Regions from separate parts of the Bradyrhizobium sp. CCGE-LA001 genome, predicted to be linked through region 3. Evidence: predicted binding sites of a transcription regulator. Region 3 holds the regulator's gene; each other region holds the start of a gene.
What was found. The regulator LexA, encoded in region 3, represses DNA repair genes until DNA is damaged. The targets are predictions, from matches to a motif close to TGTTCNNNNTGTGTTCNG.
Positions count from the first base shown of each region.

Region 1: a site for LexA is predicted at 817-834, ahead of BCCGELA001_RS03040 (DNA-processing protein DprA). Genes of this name have one in related genera too.
Region 2: a site for LexA is predicted at 1,266-1,283, ahead of BCCGELA001_RS27260 (PA0069 family radical SAM protein). Genes of this name have one in related genera too.

Region 1 is NZ_CP013949.1:645,968-651,886, forward strand. Features, by position in the region: gene BCCGELA001_RS03035 (hypothetical protein) at 1-458, opposite strand, end outside; gene BCCGELA001_RS03040 (DNA-processing protein DprA) at 871-1,758, shown strand; gene BCCGELA001_RS35665 (hypothetical protein) at 2,078-2,410, shown strand; gene BCCGELA001_RS35670 (adenylosuccinate synthetase) at 2,461-4,164, opposite strand; gene BCCGELA001_RS03060 (hypothetical protein) at 4,322-5,047, opposite strand; gene rpmB (50S ribosomal protein L28) at 5,257-5,568, opposite strand.
Region 2 is NZ_CP013949.1:5,821,405-5,827,323, reverse strand. Features, by position in the region: gene BCCGELA001_RS27265 (phosphoketolase family protein) at 1-1,094, opposite strand, end outside; gene BCCGELA001_RS27260 (PA0069 family radical SAM protein) at 1,305-2,480, shown strand; gene BCCGELA001_RS27255 (VOC family protein) at 2,503-2,958, shown strand; gene BCCGELA001_RS27250 (ribonuclease HII) at 3,033-3,866, shown strand; gene BCCGELA001_RS27245 (glycosyltransferase family 39 protein) at 4,076-5,584, shown strand; gene BCCGELA001_RS27240 (uracil-DNA glycosylase) at 5,697-5,919, opposite strand, start outside.
Region 3 is NZ_CP013949.1:4,430,938-4,436,856, forward strand. Features, by position in the region: gene BCCGELA001_RS20515 (molybdopterin molybdotransferase MoeA) at 1-1,076, shown strand, start outside; gene lexA (transcriptional repressor LexA) at 1,254-1,955, shown strand; gene BCCGELA001_RS20525 (hypothetical protein) at 2,348-2,785, shown strand; gene BCCGELA001_RS20530 (GAF domain-containing protein) at 3,008-3,949, shown strand; gene BCCGELA001_RS20535 (ComEC/Rec2 family competence protein) at 3,959-5,919, opposite strand, start outside.

The sequences.
Region 1 (5,919 bases), 3.8 Mb from region 3:
CGAAGCGCGGCCTGTCCCACGATCCCGCCGCCGGGGCGGCGACCGCTGCGCAGAACCGCCACTTCGTCTTCCAGTCGTGTCGCCCAGGCATTGGCGGCCGTCGTCTCGGCGGCCGCCTGCGTCAGCTCGATGGCGAGGCGATCGGCGCGCTCCCGCTCGCGCTCGAACACCGCCCTGTAGGCAGTTGCGACCTCCTCGAGCCGCGCGATCTCCGCCTTGAAGACCTCGATCTTGACCGCCTCGATCCGTGCCAGGGAGGCATCGATCGGGTCTGTCCGGCGGGCGCGTCGCGGGCGGGGCGTGTAGCGGAGTGTGGTGAGATCGACGCTCACCACGGCCTTGCCGTCAGCCGACCGCGAGCGCGGCAACCGCCGACGCCGCGCCAGCGCCCGCGCGGCCTCGCGCGAGACATCGAGGCGGGCACCCAGATCGGCATACGTCAACAACTCAACGCACATCGGCGCTTCTCCTGGAGCGAACCGGGAAGGCATTTCGAGCTAATGATGGCTGGACGATTACCGCAGGCTAGGCTGCGTTGGTTAATGGACGGTTAACGGGGGAGCGGGGTGTTTACGCCTTGGCTCATTCGCGTTCGTTCGGCTGCAGTGCGGCCGTTGTACGTCCACCCTTGACTGTCGACGTGCGAACGAGCGCAACCCACTCGTCCGTAGCGATAAGAAGTGGCGTTCGGAAATTGGTCGGCGAAGACCACCCCAAGTGTAGGGGTATAGCCACCAAGTGCACACGAAATAGTGGATCGTTCATTTGGTTCAGGACTTGTCGTCCGAACTGTGAGATAGATGCTAAATAACGATTTGTTCTCATTTTGTTCCTATGATATTGAGCTGTGCAGAACAGGAACAAGCCTTGATGGAACTCGACCTCGGTTCGCCAGCTGATCGCAAGCTTGGCATCTCGCCCCAAAAAGAGATGGGAGCGTATGAAGCGCTGTGGGACGAAACAGGCGCGACGTTCAAAACTATATCGGAGAAGCTCAATAAGCGACCGAACACCGTCCCGTCAGACCTTGTCGAGCCGCAGCGGGTAGATCGATATGGCGAGGTTGTTCGTGATGCTCTCACGAAGGCGAAGATCCAGCACATAGGCGTTAGAGTTCTAGGCGCGGGGGAGTATCCCCTTGGATTGCATGATGCCGAGTACCCCGTCGCCGTCCTCTATTACCGGGGCTGGTGGGATCTTGTTAATTCCCGCTGCGTGGCTGTCGTCGGGACGCGCTCACCGAGTGAGGATGGTCTCAAGCGAACCCGCACGCTTGTCCGAAGCCTTGTGAAGGACGACTTCACGATCGTTTCTGGGCTTGCGAAGGGGGTTGATCGCGTGGCGCACGAAACTGCGATCGCCTCGCATGGTCGAACGATCGCTGTATTAGGAACGCCAATTAGCCAAGTGTACCCAGCCGAGAATCGTGAGTTGCAGGAGACGATTGCAAGAGACTTTCTGATAATATCGCAGGTGCCGATCAAGAGGTGGCAGAGCCAGGGGCCAAAGCAGAATCGTATTTTTTTTCCGGAACGAAACATAACGATGTCTGCTCTCACTGAGGCCACGATCATTGTAGAAGCGGGAGAGACCTCGGGAACGCTTGTGCAAGCGCGTCATGCGCTGAAGCAGAAGAGAAAGCTCTTTATTTTGGATAGCTGTTTCAACAAGCCGGGCATCACTTGGCCGCACCGGTTTGCCGAAGAAGGCGCCATCCGAGTGCGCAGTTATGACGACATCTCCGAGCACCTTTCCTAGCCGGCTTACTCAGATCGATGATTTGACCCGCCCAGATCACCACTATCTTGGTGCAGGGGATCAGTGTTTATTCCTCGGTGAATATACGGCTAGGAAGGGATTTAGCTTTAGCGCAACGAACCAAGTCATTCTCAATTTCAAGAAGTCAGTGGATCGTCGTGGGCGACCTGAGTGGCAGCACAAAGAACGCGCGATACGTGAAGTAGGGCAGGCGTTTGCAAATGCGATTGCTGCGCATTGATTAGCTAGTGTTACACTAGTGCCGATACCTCCCTCGAAGCAGAAGGGGGACCCGCTATATGACGACCGGATGCTGCGGATGCTGCAAGCGATCCCTGCAGCCCAGCCACTGGACATACGCGAACTCGTCACGCAGCGGCATACTATGGAGGCCGCACATGGCGCTGACGTTCGCCCTGGTCCCGATCAGATAGCTGAATGTTATCAGATTGATGAAAATCTATGTCGGTTGGTCCCGAAAGCTGTTGTCGTGTTTGACGACGTTATTACCACGGGCGCGCACTTTGTTGCCGCGCGGCGCGTTTTAGAAGCTCGCTTTCCGGACGTGCCGATCTTTGGCCTCTTCATTGCCAGGCGCGTTCCGGAAACAACCGATTTCAGTGTATTCCTCAAAAACATCAATACTGAGTGATGGAAGCCGATTAGACGCACCAAGGCCCCACGCGCGGCTCGTGCTCTCACTCAAATTTGGTCCTCCTTTTTCGCTGATAGCCGGAGGTGAGTTTGCCACGTGCGTCGATCAATGACGCTGCGAAGGTCTATCTTCTGTCCTTCCTCACGCGGAAATCGCGTATTGATCAACGATACGGGAGACTGAGAAACTTGTTCCAGTTCTTCGATGAACTTAATTGTGTCGATATGCAATTGTTCGAAGCGCCGCGCATCTCGATTCGTCGCATCGAGATAATCAGCGAACGTAAGCACTATGTCTGTTGGCGCATTGAGAACACAGGCATTGCGAAATTGATCCCATTCAAACCAGCCCACTCTTCGCGGACGTTTCGTCGTGGACGTAATCTCAAGCTTCGTGATGTCGCTAGGGTCGAGACCGGCGTGAAGCGCCACCTCAGAAAACGTGACTTCATGCTTGAGTGGACCCGAGGTCTCTTTGCCACCGGCCGGATTTCCGACGCGGATTGGGGTCGGGCGGACCACCATGAGAATGCGTCGAACGCGGGAAGGGGATATCCCGGCCTCAGCTAAGCATCCCGCCACATTCGTGTCTCGGGAGGTGACATATGGATACTGGCCGTGGAAAATACTCAAGCCGCTTCCCTGTGTGCCCTCCAAGAGAATCGATTGGCCGTCCCGGTATGCTCGTTCAAGGTGACCGACTATCGATCCGCGATATGGAGCTGTATCTCCAACATAGGGCTTAAGTTCTGGAACATCCCGAGCCAATCGGATTGCACCAGGTTTCCTGAGAAGAATTCGGCGCGCCGCCGCCGCACCACTACCCCTGCCAGTGGATGCGATATTCTTCTTTAGCTCTTCCTCCTGTGAGAAATCTTCATTCTCGATGATCATTGCTTGAGGATCGATAAATAGCCTTTCAGGAGTAACTCCGCAGTCTGCTATCTCAGTTAGCAGTGCGGGTACGAAAATGGTCATGCCGGGGCCGAGCAGCAGCTTGGCCTTTGCGTCCCGAGCGCCCGACGGCAATTGGTGATATGTATACACGCCGGATGAACTAGAAACTGTGTGACCCGCGTTTGGCCCTCCCACTCTAATCAGAATGTCGTACTCACTCGCCAAGTATGCGGCGATATGGCCCTTTCCTTCGCTGCCGTACATTCCTCCCACGATTACATCCACACATCGCACGTCCGGTCCGCTATACAAGCCGAGCCTCGCAGCGACGCGCACCAGCGTATCTGCGCTATCTGTTCGTGCAGTGTTGATACGCACGTCGGCATCGCGCTTGAATGCCTCTATATCGCTCTCGTTCTTGATCAGGTCTGCATCCGTGTAAGTCTGATCGGCTTCATCCGGGCGCTCGGCATTCTTTTTCTTGTAGCGTTGCTCTAGGACGCTCTTGGGCGCCCATAAGTGCGCATGAACTACGCGAAAACCGTGATGAGTGCGGAAATGCTGAAGTTGATCCCACGTACGTACATTGTCGACGACGACAGGCCGTTCAAATTCAAGTCTTGCCGTCTGTTCGATCATCTCGTCGAGAAGCCAGCGATGATTGGTGTCTCTATCGAGCTCGTCGCCTAAAGCTTGTAACGCCAATCGATCGACTTGCCGGCCTCGCTGCTTTGCGATGTTCTTGATGACGCTGCTCGTGCTGACCAGGTGGTAGTCAAACTCTCGACTCAAGCGGAAAGCCAATTCTGACTTGCCGGTGCAGATGTGTCCGCTGATCAGTACTACCTGACGCATTCGTCGCCCTCCAAAAATATGGGTGAGACTTGCCGCCTCATCTATTTGCTTAGATGTTTAGAGCCTCAATGTACTTTCGCTTGGAACGCCAAGTGGCGCCGCGCGATAAAACAGATCCAATAGTCTCATCGTCTTGCCTTCGTCGTCTTCGAAGGCGCTAACGTAATCGATCGAATTCAAGTCCGTTGCCGCGCCACTCCGGGTCTTGCATCGCCTGCGCGATGAAGTCGTCAACTGATTTGCCGTGAATTGCGCTCCGTGGGTATTCTCCGGGAGGAGCCGCTAACTCGGTCCTCCAGGGAGTTCGCAGCTCAGTGAGGACGGTACGAGCGATCCCTAGATCGTCGTCCGAGTAACAGAGGACAGTCATGTCATCCGGAAGTTTCAGGTCGCCGTGAATGAGGACTTCTATCATTGTGCCCAGTGGCAAGTGCTTTGCCAGCATGGACATTTTGTCCGCGTCGGTTCGGGCGATCGGGATTTGATGACCTAGATAGTAGCGCCCATTGGTTTTTGATTCGGGAACGCCTCGTTTTTTGCCGCGCTTGAGATATCTCGTCATGGCGACATTGAAACGGCAAAGGCTGAAGGGGCTTGCTTCTATTGCTGCAACTGGAACGCTCAGTGCGATGTGGGGAAAGCCAGCACCCAACTTGGCCTTCAAGATGCGAGGCTGCCGATCGAGGGTCATGTGTGCATACGACCCAAAACCCCGGGCGACGTCTTGGCCGCGCGACATGGATCGGAGGTGTGTCGACTTAAAGCCGGCAGCATCCAACGAGGGCTTGCTCAGAATCGATCGCGAGCGAGCAATGAATGGCAAATAGTGCAATGGCGCATAGTGCTGAACGAACTCAACGCCGCTAGCCGAAAGAGCTTTCATGGGAATGTCTTAAGTGTCTACAAGTTAAAGTAGCGATCGAAGCGCACCACACTATCTGGCAAGGTGTCAATATCTGGCGACCTACGAGCAACAGGATTGTCAAAAAACAAAAACGGCCGGATCTTCGATCCGGCCGCAATGCAAAAACTCTTACTCGGCTAAGCCTACGCCACGCGACGCAACTTAGCCCCCGCCCAATTCTTTAAATCTTAGCTCGCCTTCTTTTCCGGCGCGGTGGTCGGGCCGACCTTCTTCTGGATGGCGCGCTTCAGCTCGAGGGCGCGCGGCGACAGGGCGTCGGCGTTGGCCTTAAGCAGGTAGGCGTCCAGGCCGCCATTGTGGTCGACGCTCTTCACCGCGTTGGTGGAGACGCGCAGGCGCACGTTGCGCTCCAGGGCTTCCGACTGGAACGTCACGTTGACGAGGTTCGGCAGGAAGCGGCGCTTGGTCTTGATGTTGGAGTGGCTGACCTTGTGGCCGACGAGGGGGCCCTTGGCCGTCAGTTCGCAGCGGCGAGACATGGCAATATCCTTATCCTGAACCCCCAACGAGTTGCGGCCGCCATTCGGGGCGCCACGGGGGGCAAATTCTCTGTCCTTGCAGGGAGCGGGCGGACGTATAGGGGGGAAGGGGCGGGTAGTCAAGGATTTGGGGCGGCTGGGGCTGCTAGTTTCGCGCCACCCTCGGTGTCATCGCCCGGCTTGCCGCCTTCGCCGAGGCTTCGCGAGCCGAGCACCCCCGTGAGCCTCGGCGTAGCCTTGGCGAAGCCGGGACCGGGCGATCCAGTACGCCGAGACGGCTGTGGTTGACCAGAGCGGCCGCGGCGTACTGGATGCCCCGCCTTCGCGGGGCATGACAGTGGAATAGGGGGA
Region 2 (5,919 bases), 1.4 Mb from region 3:
GGATTGGCGCCCATCCGCCGCGGGCCGTCGGGTGCCAGCGCCTGAAGCTCGGGAATCAGTGCGCCGCTCGAGTCGAACAGCTTGTCCGGCTCGTAGCTGCGCATCCAGTCTTCGAGCACTTTAAGGTGCGCCGGGTTGTCGCGGCAGCCTGAAACGGGAACCTGGTGCGCACGCCAGAAGCCTTCGACCTTCTTGCCGTCAACCTCTTTCGGCCCGGTCCAGCCCTTGGGACTGCGCAGCACGATCATCGGCCAGCGCGGCCGCTCGATCGTCGTGCGTCCATCGCGGGCATGCTGCCGGATCGAGCGAATGCTGGCGAGCGCCACGTCGAGCGCGTCCGCCATGGACTGGTGCATCAATCTGGGATCGTCGCCTTCGACGAACAGCGGCTCGTGGCCGAAGCCGCGGAAGAGATTGCGAATTTCCTCGTCCCGCATCCGCCCGAGCACGGTAGGGTTGGCGATCTTGTAGCCGTTGAGATGCAGGATCGGCAGCACCGCGCCGTCATGGGCCGGGTTGAGGAACTTGTTGGAGTGCCAGGACGCAGCGAGCGGACCGGTCTCTGCCTCGCCGTCGCCGACGACGCAGGCCACGATCAGGTCAGGATTGTCGAAGGCGGCGCCATAGGCGTGCACCAGCGCATAGCCGAGCTCGCCGCCCTCGTGGATCGACCCTGGCGTCTCGGGCGCCGCGTGGCTCGGAATGCCGCCGGGGAAGGAGAACTGCCTGAACAGCTTGCGCAATCCGTCCGCATCGCGGGCGATTTCGGGATAGATCTCGCTGTAGCTGCCTTCGAGATAGGTGTTGGCGACCATGCCCGGGCCGCCATGGCCGGGGCCGCAGATGTAGATCACGCTGAGGTCCAGCGCGCGGATCACGCGATTGAGATGGGCATAGATGAAGTTCAACCCGGGCGTCGTGCCCCAATGGCCGAGCAAGCGCGGCTTGATGTGCTCGGGCCGCAGCGGCTCGCGCAGCAGCGGATTGTCGAGCAGGTAGATCTGCCCGACGGAAAGGTAGTTCGCAGCGCGCCAATAGCGATCGAGCAGATCGAGGTCGCTGCTCGCCGCTCGCGATTGTTGTTGATTTGTCATGTTGTTGCCGACCTTCACCCAGCGATCGTCACCAACTTTGTTCCGGCGCGATCGATCCGTGACGGGCATCAAACGAAATCGGGGTGACGCAGGTGTTGCGGCAGGTCAAAGGCGTGCGCCCGTAAGGTGGGCGCTACTGTGCATGGGGTTGTTTTAACGCTTTTTGGTTTGTGTTCTTGATTTGTTCCGGGCTCGTGCTATCTTCGCGTCATGAGTCCAGCGTCCTCTCATGCTCTCAAGCACCCGCCGGTCAAGGCGCCCTCCGAGCCGGCGGGTGCGGACTCTGATTTACCCGCGGACTTTCCAGAACTTGGCGTTGCCATCGACCGCACGCGCAGGCGAGGGCGGGGTGCCCAGTCCAACGCCAGCGGCCGCTATGAGGCCGAAGCGCGCGTCGCCTTCGACGATGGCTGGCAGAGCCTGGAAGAGCTGCCGCCGTTCAAGACCAGCGTCGCCGTCGACACCTCGCGCAAGGTGATCACCCGCAACGATTCTCCCGACATCGGCTTCGATCGCTCGATCAATCCTTATCGTGGCTGCGAGCACGGTTGCGTCTATTGTTTCGCGCGGCCGACCCACGCCTATCTCGGCCTCTCGCCCGGGCTCGATTTCGAGTCGAAGCTGTTGGCCAAGCCCGATGCGCCGGCGCTGCTGGAGAAGGAGCTCGCCGCGTCCGGCTATGAGCCGCGCATGATTGCGATCGGCACCAATACCGATCCCTATCAGCCGATCGAGCGCGAGCGGAAGATCATGCGCGGCATCCTCGAAGTGCTGGAGCGCGCCGGGCATCCCGTCGGCATCGTCACCAAATCGGCGCTGGTGGTGCGCGATATCGACATTCTTTCACGGATGGCCGAGCGCAATCTCGCCAAGGTCGCGATCTCCGTCACTACGCTCGATCCGAAGCTTGCACGCACCATGGAGCCGCGCGCCGCGACGCCGCCGAAGCGGCTGGAAGCGCTCAAGCAGCTGTCGGACGCCGGCATCCCGACCACGGTGATGGTCGCACCCGTGATCCCCGCGCTGAACGATTCCGAGATCGAGCGCATCCTCGATGCCGCCGCCCATGCCGGCGTCAAGGAAGCCGCTTACGTGCTGCTGCGGCTGCCGCTGGAGGTGCGAGATCTCTTCCGCGAATGGCTGATGGCGAACTATCCGGACCGCTACCGTCACGTCTTTACGCTGATCCGCGACATGCGGGGCGGCCGCGACTACGATGCGAAATGGGGCGAGCGGATGAAGGGAACCGGCCCAATGGCCTGGACCATCGGCCGCCGCTTCGAGATCGCCTGCGACAGGCTCGGCCTCAACAAGCGGCGCTCCAGGCTGACGACGGATCACTTTGCGCGGCCAAAGCGGAACGGCGATCAGCTGAGCCTGTTCTGACCGGAGAAGTGGAAGAGCTCGCATGGCCAAGGAACTCATCGTGCCGGTACCGCGGCTCACCGTGATTACGTTAGGTGTGAGCGACATCCGCACCAGCATCGCCTTCTACGACGCGCTCGGTTTCTCGCGCCGGATGAAGGCAACCGGCGAAGCCGTCGCCTTTTACGATACCGGCGGTCCGGTGCTTGCCCTGTTTCACTGGGATCAGCTTGCTGCTGATGCCACCTTGCCGGACAAGCCGCGGCCGCAGGCCTTCCGCGGCATGACGCTCGCCTGGAATTGCCGGACACGCGAGGAGGTCGATACCGTACTGGCTTTCGCGGTCAGCAAGGGAGCGCGGCTGCTGAAGGCTGCGGGCGAGACCGATTACGGCGGCTATTGCGGCTATTTTTCAGATCCCGACGGTCATGTCTGGGAGGCCGTGGTCGCGCCCGGCATCGAGGTGGGTGAAGACCGACGGGTGCATCTGGCAGCGTAGGGCCGGCCTGAATAACGGGAATTATCCTGGGTTCCCGGTTGCGCTGGCCCGGCTGGTTGCGCACGATCCCGGCCATGATTCGGGACAAGTCTGTCAGGAAGCCGGCCAGGGCCGCACCAGCAAAGGATGCTGCGACGAAGGCTACGCCTGGCAAGGCAGCCAAAGCTCCGGCTGGCAAGAAAGGCATCATCGCCATCGCGCCGCCGAGTTTCCGCCGCGAGCGCGCGCTGATCAAGCGCGGCGTCTGGCCGGTGGCCGGTTGCGACGAGGCCGGCCGCGGCCCGCTCGCCGGTCCCGTGGTGGCGGCGGCGGTGATTCTCGATCCCGATCGTATCCCGCGCGGCATCGACGATTCGAAGCGGCTGACCGCCGAGGAACGCGAAAAGCTGTTCGACAAGATCTGCGCCACCGCGCAAGTCTCGGTTGCCGTCGCCTCGCCTTCGCGGATCGACCGCGACAACATCCTGCGCGCCTCGCTATGGGCGCTCAAGCGCGCGGTGGTGGCTTTGCCTGAACGGCCCCGGCACGTGTTCGTCGACGGCCGCGACCGGCTCGACACGGAATGCGACTGCGAAGCCGTGATCGGCGGTGACGGCATCGTGCTGTCGATCGCGGCGGCATCCATCGTCGCCAAGGTCACCCGCGACCGGCTGATGTGCGCGCTGGCGCAGGACTGTCCCGGCTACGGTTTCGAGCAGCACAAGGGCTATGCCGTCCCCGAGCATCTCGACGCACTCGACCGTCTCGGCCCCTCCATCCACCACCGCAGCTTCTTCGCCCCCGTCGCCGCCGCCCGCGCCAAGCACATGCCGTGGACGGTCGAGCCGGTGCACGACCTGTTCTCGGTGACCGAGGTCGAGGTGCGGGTGGAGGCGAGCGTCGAGACCAGTGCCGCCGCAAATCTCTAGCTGATCCCGGTACAACTTCTCATTCGTCATGGCCGGGCTTGACCCGGCCATCCACGTCTTCTGCTGCCGCTCCGAAATACGTGGATGCCCGGGACAAGCCCGGGCATTACGACGTGCGGCGGTTGCCACGACCCGCAGCGCCCTTTATCAAATCAGATGTGAGCGAATAGGGCCGGCTGGACGGGTTGGCTGCATCTTTCGGACGTTGCATGCGGTTTACCTCCCTGGTCATCGAGCTCATTCGCGCCCGGCCGCGGCTGATCGTGTGGATCGCCGTGCTGCTGCAGGCTGCGATGTGGCTGTTCGTCGCGCTGGTGTTCTACCGCAGCCCGCCCGGCACCCTTGCGACGCTGCTGGCCTTCGGCCGGGAGTACCAGGTCGGCACCGATCTCGGCCCGCCCTTGCCGATCTGGCTAGCCGACATCTCCTATCGCGCCGCCGGCGGCCACATGCTGGGTGTCTATGTCCTCGCCCAGCTCTGCGAGATCGCGACCTTCATTGCGCTCTATTATCTCGCCCGCGCCGTGGTCGGCTCGCAGCAGGCGGTGCTCGCCGTGCTCTTGACCATGACGGTGCTGGCCTTCTCCTCGCCTGCGCTCGATTTCGGTCCGCTGGTGCTGGCGCGGCCGCTCTGGGCGCTGTTGCTGCTGCACTCCTGGCAGATCATCGGCCAACGCCGCGGCAATGCCTGGTTCGCCTGGTCGATCGAGGCCGGCCTGCTGTTGCTCACGACGCCTGCGGCGATCTTCCTTCTCCTGCTGATCGTCGCCTTCGCGGTTTCGACCGCCGGCGGTCGCAGGACGCTGCGCGGGCTGGATCCGCTGTTCGCATCGATCGTGGTCGCCGTGCTGGCGCTGCCCTACGCGGTCTGGCTGATGCGTGCCGAGACGTTGACGCTGCCGGCCTTGCCGCAGGCCTCCGAGCTCAACGCCCGCGCGCTGCACGCAGCCTGGCTGCTTGGTGGCCTCGTGCTTGGCGCGGCGGCGATCCCCGCATTGACTTTCCTCAACACCGGCCTGTTTGCCGGTAAGGGCGAGGAGCCGCCGATCATCTACCGGCCGCCGGTCGCGCCGCTCGCGCGCAATTTCGTCTATTTCTTCGCGGCCGCGCCCGCACTCGGGGCGGTGCTGATCTCAGGCTTGCTCGGGCTGGAATCCGTCGTCGGCGGCGCCGCCGTTGTGCTGTTGATGTCGGGCCTCGCCGTGGTCGTTGCCGCCGGCGATCTGATCGCGATGCGCCGCGCGCGAATGCTGCGCATGGTGTGGGCCGCCGCGGTCGTCGCGCCTGCCATCGGCGTCGTGCTCGCCGTCCTGCTCATGCCCTGGACCGGCACCGGGGAAATCGCGACCTCGATACCGGCGCGCGCGATCGCGGATTTCTTCGACGAGAGCTTCGCGCGTCGCACCAACCAGCGCCTGCGCGCGGTCGCCGGCGAGACTCAGCTTGCGAGCCTGATCACGCTGCATTCCGGCCGGCCGCATCTGTTCATCGACGCCGATCCTGCGCGCACGCCGTGGATGAACCAGACCAAATTCAGGGAAACCGGCGGTGTCGTCGTCTGGCGCGCCTCCGACACTGCCGGCACGCCGCCGCCGGAGATCCTGAAGCGCTTCCCCGACATCGTGCCGGAAGTCCCGCGCGCCTTCGAATGGCTGGTCACCGGCCGCCAACAGCTCCTGCGCATCGGTTGGGCGATCGTGCGGCCGAAGGGGACGTAGCGCGCTCTCTCGGTTGTCATTGCGAGGAGCTCTTGCGACGAAGCAATCCAGGATATCTCCGCGGAGGCACTCTGGATTACTTCGCTGCGCTCGCAATGACGGAGATGGAACGTCACGCGCCTTGTGCCAGCGCCTTCGCGATCGACCGCAGATCCTGCCACGCCAGCCGTTTGTAGGCCGGCGAGCGCAACAGATAGGCCGGGTGAAACGTCGGCAGCGCGCGAATGGTGCGCTGGCCGGTGTCGTAGTCGAACCAGCGGCCGCGCGTGCGCATGATGCCGTCGCGCGTCGACAGCAGCGTCTGCGTCGAGGGATTGCCGAGCGTGACCAGCACA
Region 3 (5,919 bases):
CGCCGGAAGCCATGTCGGCGATGGATGGCTATGCCGTGCGCGCGGCCGATGCGGCAGAGATCAATTCCAAGCTCACGGTCATCGGCGAGGTTGCAGCAGGCCGGCCATTTGCCGCATCCGTTGGTACCGGTGAAGCGGTGCGGATCTTCACCGGCGGCGTCATTCCCGCCGGTGCCGACGCGGTCGTGATTCAGGAGGACACCGTCGTCGACGGCAAGCACGTGACGGTCAAGGAAGCCGCCATTACAGGGCGGCACATTCGCCCCGCAGGCGTCGACTTCTCCGAGGGCGACGTGCTGCTGCGCAAGGGGGCCCGCCTCACCGAGCGCGATCTCGCGCTCGCCGCCGCCATGAATTACCCACAGCTTCCCGTTTGCCGTCGTCCGAAGGTCGCGATCCTCGCCACCGGCGACGAGCTTGTGTTTCCGGGCTCCACGCCCGGCCACGGCCAGATCGTCTATTCCAACGGCTATGCCCTGCACGCGCTCGCCCGCAGCGAGGGCGCCGAGACCATCGACCTCGGCATTGCCGCCGACACGCTCGGGTCCACCGCCGCCGGCATCCGCCGCGCGCGCGAGAGCGGCGCCGACATCCTGGTCACGACAGGCGGAGCCTCTGTCGGCGACCACGATCTGGTGCAGCAAGCCCTTCGCGACGAAGGCATCGCGATGGCGTTCTGGAAGATCGCAATGCGCCCGGGCAAGCCGATGATGCACGGACGCCTGGGGGCGATGCGCGTGATCGGCCTGCCTGGCAATCCGGTTTCGTCCTATGTCTGCGCCTTCCTGTTCATGGTGCCGTTGATTCGCGCCCTGTCGGGCCGATCCGAGATTCATCATCGCCACGAGCGCGCCGTGCTCGGCAAGGACGTCGGCGCAAACGACATGCGCGCGGATTATCTTCGCGCGAGGCTGGAGGAGCGCGATGACGGCGCGCTCGTCGCTATTCCCGTCAACCACCAGGATTCCTCGCTGCTTGCAAATCTTGCTGCGGCACAGGCACTTCTCGTGCGCGCGCCGTTCGCCCCCAGGGCCGAAGCCGGCACGCCTTGCGAGGTGCTGCGCCTGCCCGCCTGAACGCATCCCCCACACGCGTTCCGCGAACTTTGCGGCGTTCACGGTAAATTAAGCAGTTGCGGAACATGTATCGAACATATAGTGTCCGTTCATGATTTGTTTCGAGGATGTAGCGGTTCGCCGCTCCAATACAGCGTCTCGGAATCGAACGACATCAACCGGGGGACTTTGGTCGAGATGTTAACGCGCAAACAATACGAGCTTCTGCGGTTCATCAGCGAACGTCTGAAGGAAAGCGGCGTGCCGCCCTCCTTCGACGAGATGAAGGATGCGCTCGACCTGCGCTCGAAGTCAGGCATCCATCGCCTGATCACCGCGCTCGAGGAGCGCGGCTTCATCCGCCGCCTGCCCAACCGCGCCCGCGCCATCGAGGTGATCAAGCTGCCCGAGCTCCAGGCCGCTGCCGGCAACCGCCGCGGCTTCACGCCGAGCGTGATCGAGGGCAATCTCGGCAAGATCCGTGCGAGCTCCAGCCCGCCCGCGGACGAGGGTGAGCGTCCGGTTGCCGTGCCCGTGATGGGCCGCATCGCAGCCGGCACGCCGATCGAGGCGCTGCAGACCCGCAGTCACACCATCAGCGTCCCGCCGGACATGCTCGGCTCCGGCGAACATTATGCGCTCGAAGTGCGCGGCGATTCGATGGTCGAGGCCGGCATCCTCGACGGCGACATGGCGCTGATCCAGCGCAACGAGAGCGCCGATACCGGCGACATCGTCGTGGCGCTGATCGACGACGAGGAAGCGACGCTCAAGCGCTTCCGCCGCCGCGGTGCCTCGATCGCGCTCGAGCCCGCCAACGCCGCCTATGAGGTGCGCATCCTGCCGCCCAACCGGGTGAAGATTCAGGGCAAGCTGATCGGGCTGTACCGCAAGTACTGACCGCCCGGCGGTCATTCGATACCGATGATCCCGATTGGAGCGGATGCGTCCGCTCCGGCTGGGCAGTCTTTCCGGTCTTGCGCAGATTGTCCGGCCCTCATTCAGCACGACACACTCTGCGTGTCGCGGCCAAGCGCTCATCGCGTCTGAGCTCGAAAGATCGAGCAGACAAGGATGCCTCACCGCTCGCGGCCACAGGCGTTCGTGGTCCCCGAATGCGCTGAAATGAGCTTTGTTCCTAGTGAATCTGAAAAAGATAATGTGATCGCGTCTCGCGAACGCCAGCCGCAGATTCGCCTACAACCGAGCAGAGCGTTACATGCTTCCACTCTGATAGAGGCTTGCGCCTCCGAAAGAGGCGCGGGTTGCTATCTTCGCATGAGGAGCACCCGATGTGTGACTACAGCCTGCATGCCGTTGCATCGCGTCCCGCCGAAGTTGGCGAGACGATCGTCTCCACGACGTTCCGCGGCACCTCGACGCGCGGCTTTGCTTCCGCGGCAGATCCGACCGTGGCCGTCTGCCTGCTGCCGGGAACGGAGCTCGCCTTCGCCGACAACGTCCGTTACGACAATCGCTGGATCTGGACGCGCACCATCAACTCCCGCGTCGGCAAGTTCGGCAAGATCGATCCGCACATTCCCGATCGCCATCACGACGCGATCGAATTTCCTGATGGCAAATACGTGCTGGTGACGCAGCTCGTCGAAGGCCAGCGCGCAACGGTGCTGCAACTGCCCGTGACGCAGCCGGTCAGCGAGCGCGAGCACAAGCCGCAGATCATCGCAGACAGCCGCCCGAGCCCAACGCCCCGCCTGCCGATCGGCTGATGCGCCGTCCCGGCCGTCCAGGTCGGAGACCAGAATTGAAATTGCCATTCGCCGGCCGCGGCCGGCGACATGGAGCGGTTTGGCGCTCGCGACATCCAACCAGCCGACCGAGTGCCCTTCGCCTCTGCGCACGAAGTTTGGGCCGCCCTGCCTGAATTTTGAACGTCCGCTCGACCGTCAAATGACCGATGCTGTCGGGACCTGACACAGCGGACATGGTCGATGAAAGCCTTCATTCGCGTCGTCGAACTCTGGGTGCCCGATCGCACGCGCATGCGGCTGGAATTCGGCGGCGGCCTCTACGGTGAAGGGCTGTCCGCATTCAAAGCCGTGAGTGAGGATCTGCGCTTCGGTTATGACGAGGGGTTGCCCGGCAAAGCGTGGGCCAGCGGCCATCCGGTGATCCTCACCAAATTCGCCAACTCCTACTTCAAGCGGACCGATCAGGCGCTCGCAGCGGGCCTCACATGCGGCGTCGCGGTGCCGGTCTTCGCCGGCGAATTCCTGCAGGCCGTGATGGTGCTGTTCTGCGGCGATGACGAAGCGCATGTCGGGGCGCTCGAGCTCTGGCACAACGACCCCGATGTCTCCCACGAGATGCGGCTTGTCGACGGTTACTATGGCACCGCCGACATGTTCGAATTCAACTCCCGCCACACCAGATTCCCGCGCGGCTTCGGCCTGCCGGGACGCACCTGGAAGGCCGGCCTGCCGCTGATCATCAAGGACCTGCACAACGCCAAGAGTTTTCTGCGCTGGGAAGAAGCCGCCGAAATCGGGATCAATCTCGGCGTCGGCGTGCCCTACCGCACCGGCGCCGACCAGAGCTGGGTGCTGACCTTCCTCTCCGCACAGGCCACCCCGATCGCACGGCGCTTCGAGATCTGGGTCCCGAACGAGGCTCGCTCTGCGCTGGTCTTCCGCGCCGGCGATTGCAGCGCGCAAACCGACCTTGCCGAACTCTATGCGACGACATCAATCGCCAGGAGCGACGGGAGCATCGGGGGCGCCTGGGCCACGGGCATGCCCGCGATTAGCGATGATCTCGCACATGACGGCTCGATCGCGGCTGCAGAGGCCCGCGCAGCCGGGCTAAGCCAGATGGTGGCCCTGCCGGTCATCGGCAGCGCCGGTCTAGACGCCGTGCTGGCTTGGTATCTGTAGCGCATCTGCTCAATCGTCAGCCTGCAGGTCGGTCTCTGCCGGCGTTGCGTCCCGGCTCCGGGGCGCTGCCGTCTTCGGAACAAGGCTGCCGTCGAAATCGCCCTCGCCGGCGCCGGCCGGCAACCAGGGCCGGCTTGTGCCTCTGGCCCTCACGGTCTGAACCGAAAACCCGTCGCCACGCTGCGTCAGCGCCAGCGCGCCCTGGCTTGCAAGGCGCGGACGGTCGACCACCATGGCCGCGCAGCCGGAGGGTGCTGGCCGCGCCGTCACCACCAGCGCGGCGCGGCTGCAATCATCGGCAAGACCGTCGACGCGCAGGGACAGCGCGACCAGCCGCCCGTCGGCGAGCGGCGTCACGCAGCCGGTTTCGTCGCATGACACACCATCGGCCAGCGAATTGGTTGCGGCGTCGCGCGGATCGGCGTCGGCCGCCAGCCACTCCTTCAGCAGAAAGCTGTCCTTGCTCGCTCGGATCACGTGCAGCTGCCCGTCCTTGCCCCGCACCGCGACGCTCGTGCCGTCCCCGGCAATCAGGATATCGGGCTGGCGCACCGACAGGCCCCAGGTGAGGGACACCAGCAGCACCAGGCCACCGGACCAGCGCAAGGGCGTTCGCAACAGCCCCATCATGATGATGCCGAGGCTTGCCGCCATCAACGGCGCGATGCCGAAAGCTGGAATGCGGCCGACTGCGCCCGGCAGAGCCGCCACCCAGCGCGACACCGCGACCATCCAGTCGATACCGATCCCCATCAGCCACCAGAACACGCCGTCGAGCCCGAAGGGCGCTGCAATCAGTCCCAGCAGCCCCGCCGGCATCACCAGTGCCGAGACCACCGGCATCGCGCCGAGATTGGCGAGCACGCCGTAAGGCGTGACACGATGGAAGTGGAAGGCAGCATAGGGCGTCGTCGCGAGCCCCGCGATCAGCGAGGCCAGGAACAGCATCGCGATCTCGCGGCCGCCCCACAGCGCGACACGCGCCGTTGCCGAATGTTCGGGCGAGGCAAACAGGTTCGGCATGCCGATCTGCACCAGCGCCACGAGCCCGAGCGTTGCGGCAAAGGACATTTGAAAACTCGGATGCACCAGCGCTTCGGGCGCGACCGCGAGCACGATGAGTGCGGCCACTGCCAGCGTGCGGAAGGTGATAGCGCGGCGGTCGACCATGACCGCGATCAACACCACCGCCGTCATGAAGAACGACCTTTGCGTGGCGACCTCCGCACCCGACAGCAGCAAATAAAACGCGGCCGCGACCAGCGCGGCGGCTGCCGACCATTTCTTGATGGCAAAGCCAGCCGCCAGCCCTGGGATCAACGCCAGCAGCGCGCGCACTGCGAAGAACACGACGCCGGCGACGACCGCCATGTGGTAGCCGGAGATCGACAGCACATGGCCCAGCCCCGAGACAAACATGGCGTCGTTGACGGGCGCGCTGATGGCATCACGCCGTCCGGTGAGCAGCGCCGTTGCGATCGCGCGATTGTCGCCCTCGAGCGTCGCGCGGATGCGCGCATCGATCGCATCGCGCAGGCCCTGCATGAACGCCGCATAGCGCAACCGCAAGCCGCCGGCCTCCGGCGGCATCGACGCCGCGATCGTTCCCATCACGAAGCCGGAGGCGCCGATGCCTTGAAAATACATGTCCCGGGAGAAGTCGTAGCTGCCGGGCCGCACCGGCGAGATCGGCGGCATCAGCCGCGCCTTCAGCTGCACGAAGCTGCCGACTTCCGGCGCCGTCCCCTTGCGCACCGACAGACGCACGCGCTCCAGCTTGACGTCGCTGCGCTGCGCCTCCATCGCGGTGACGCGCAGCACGAAACGGTCCGTGCGCTCGCGGATGTCGCGTGCTTCCACGAAACCCGAGAGCGACACCGAATAGAGCGGCTTGGCCAGCACGGGATGAGCAACGCGCGCCGTCTTCCAGGTCGCGATGGCAAAGCCGGCAGCGAGCGCTGCGATCATGA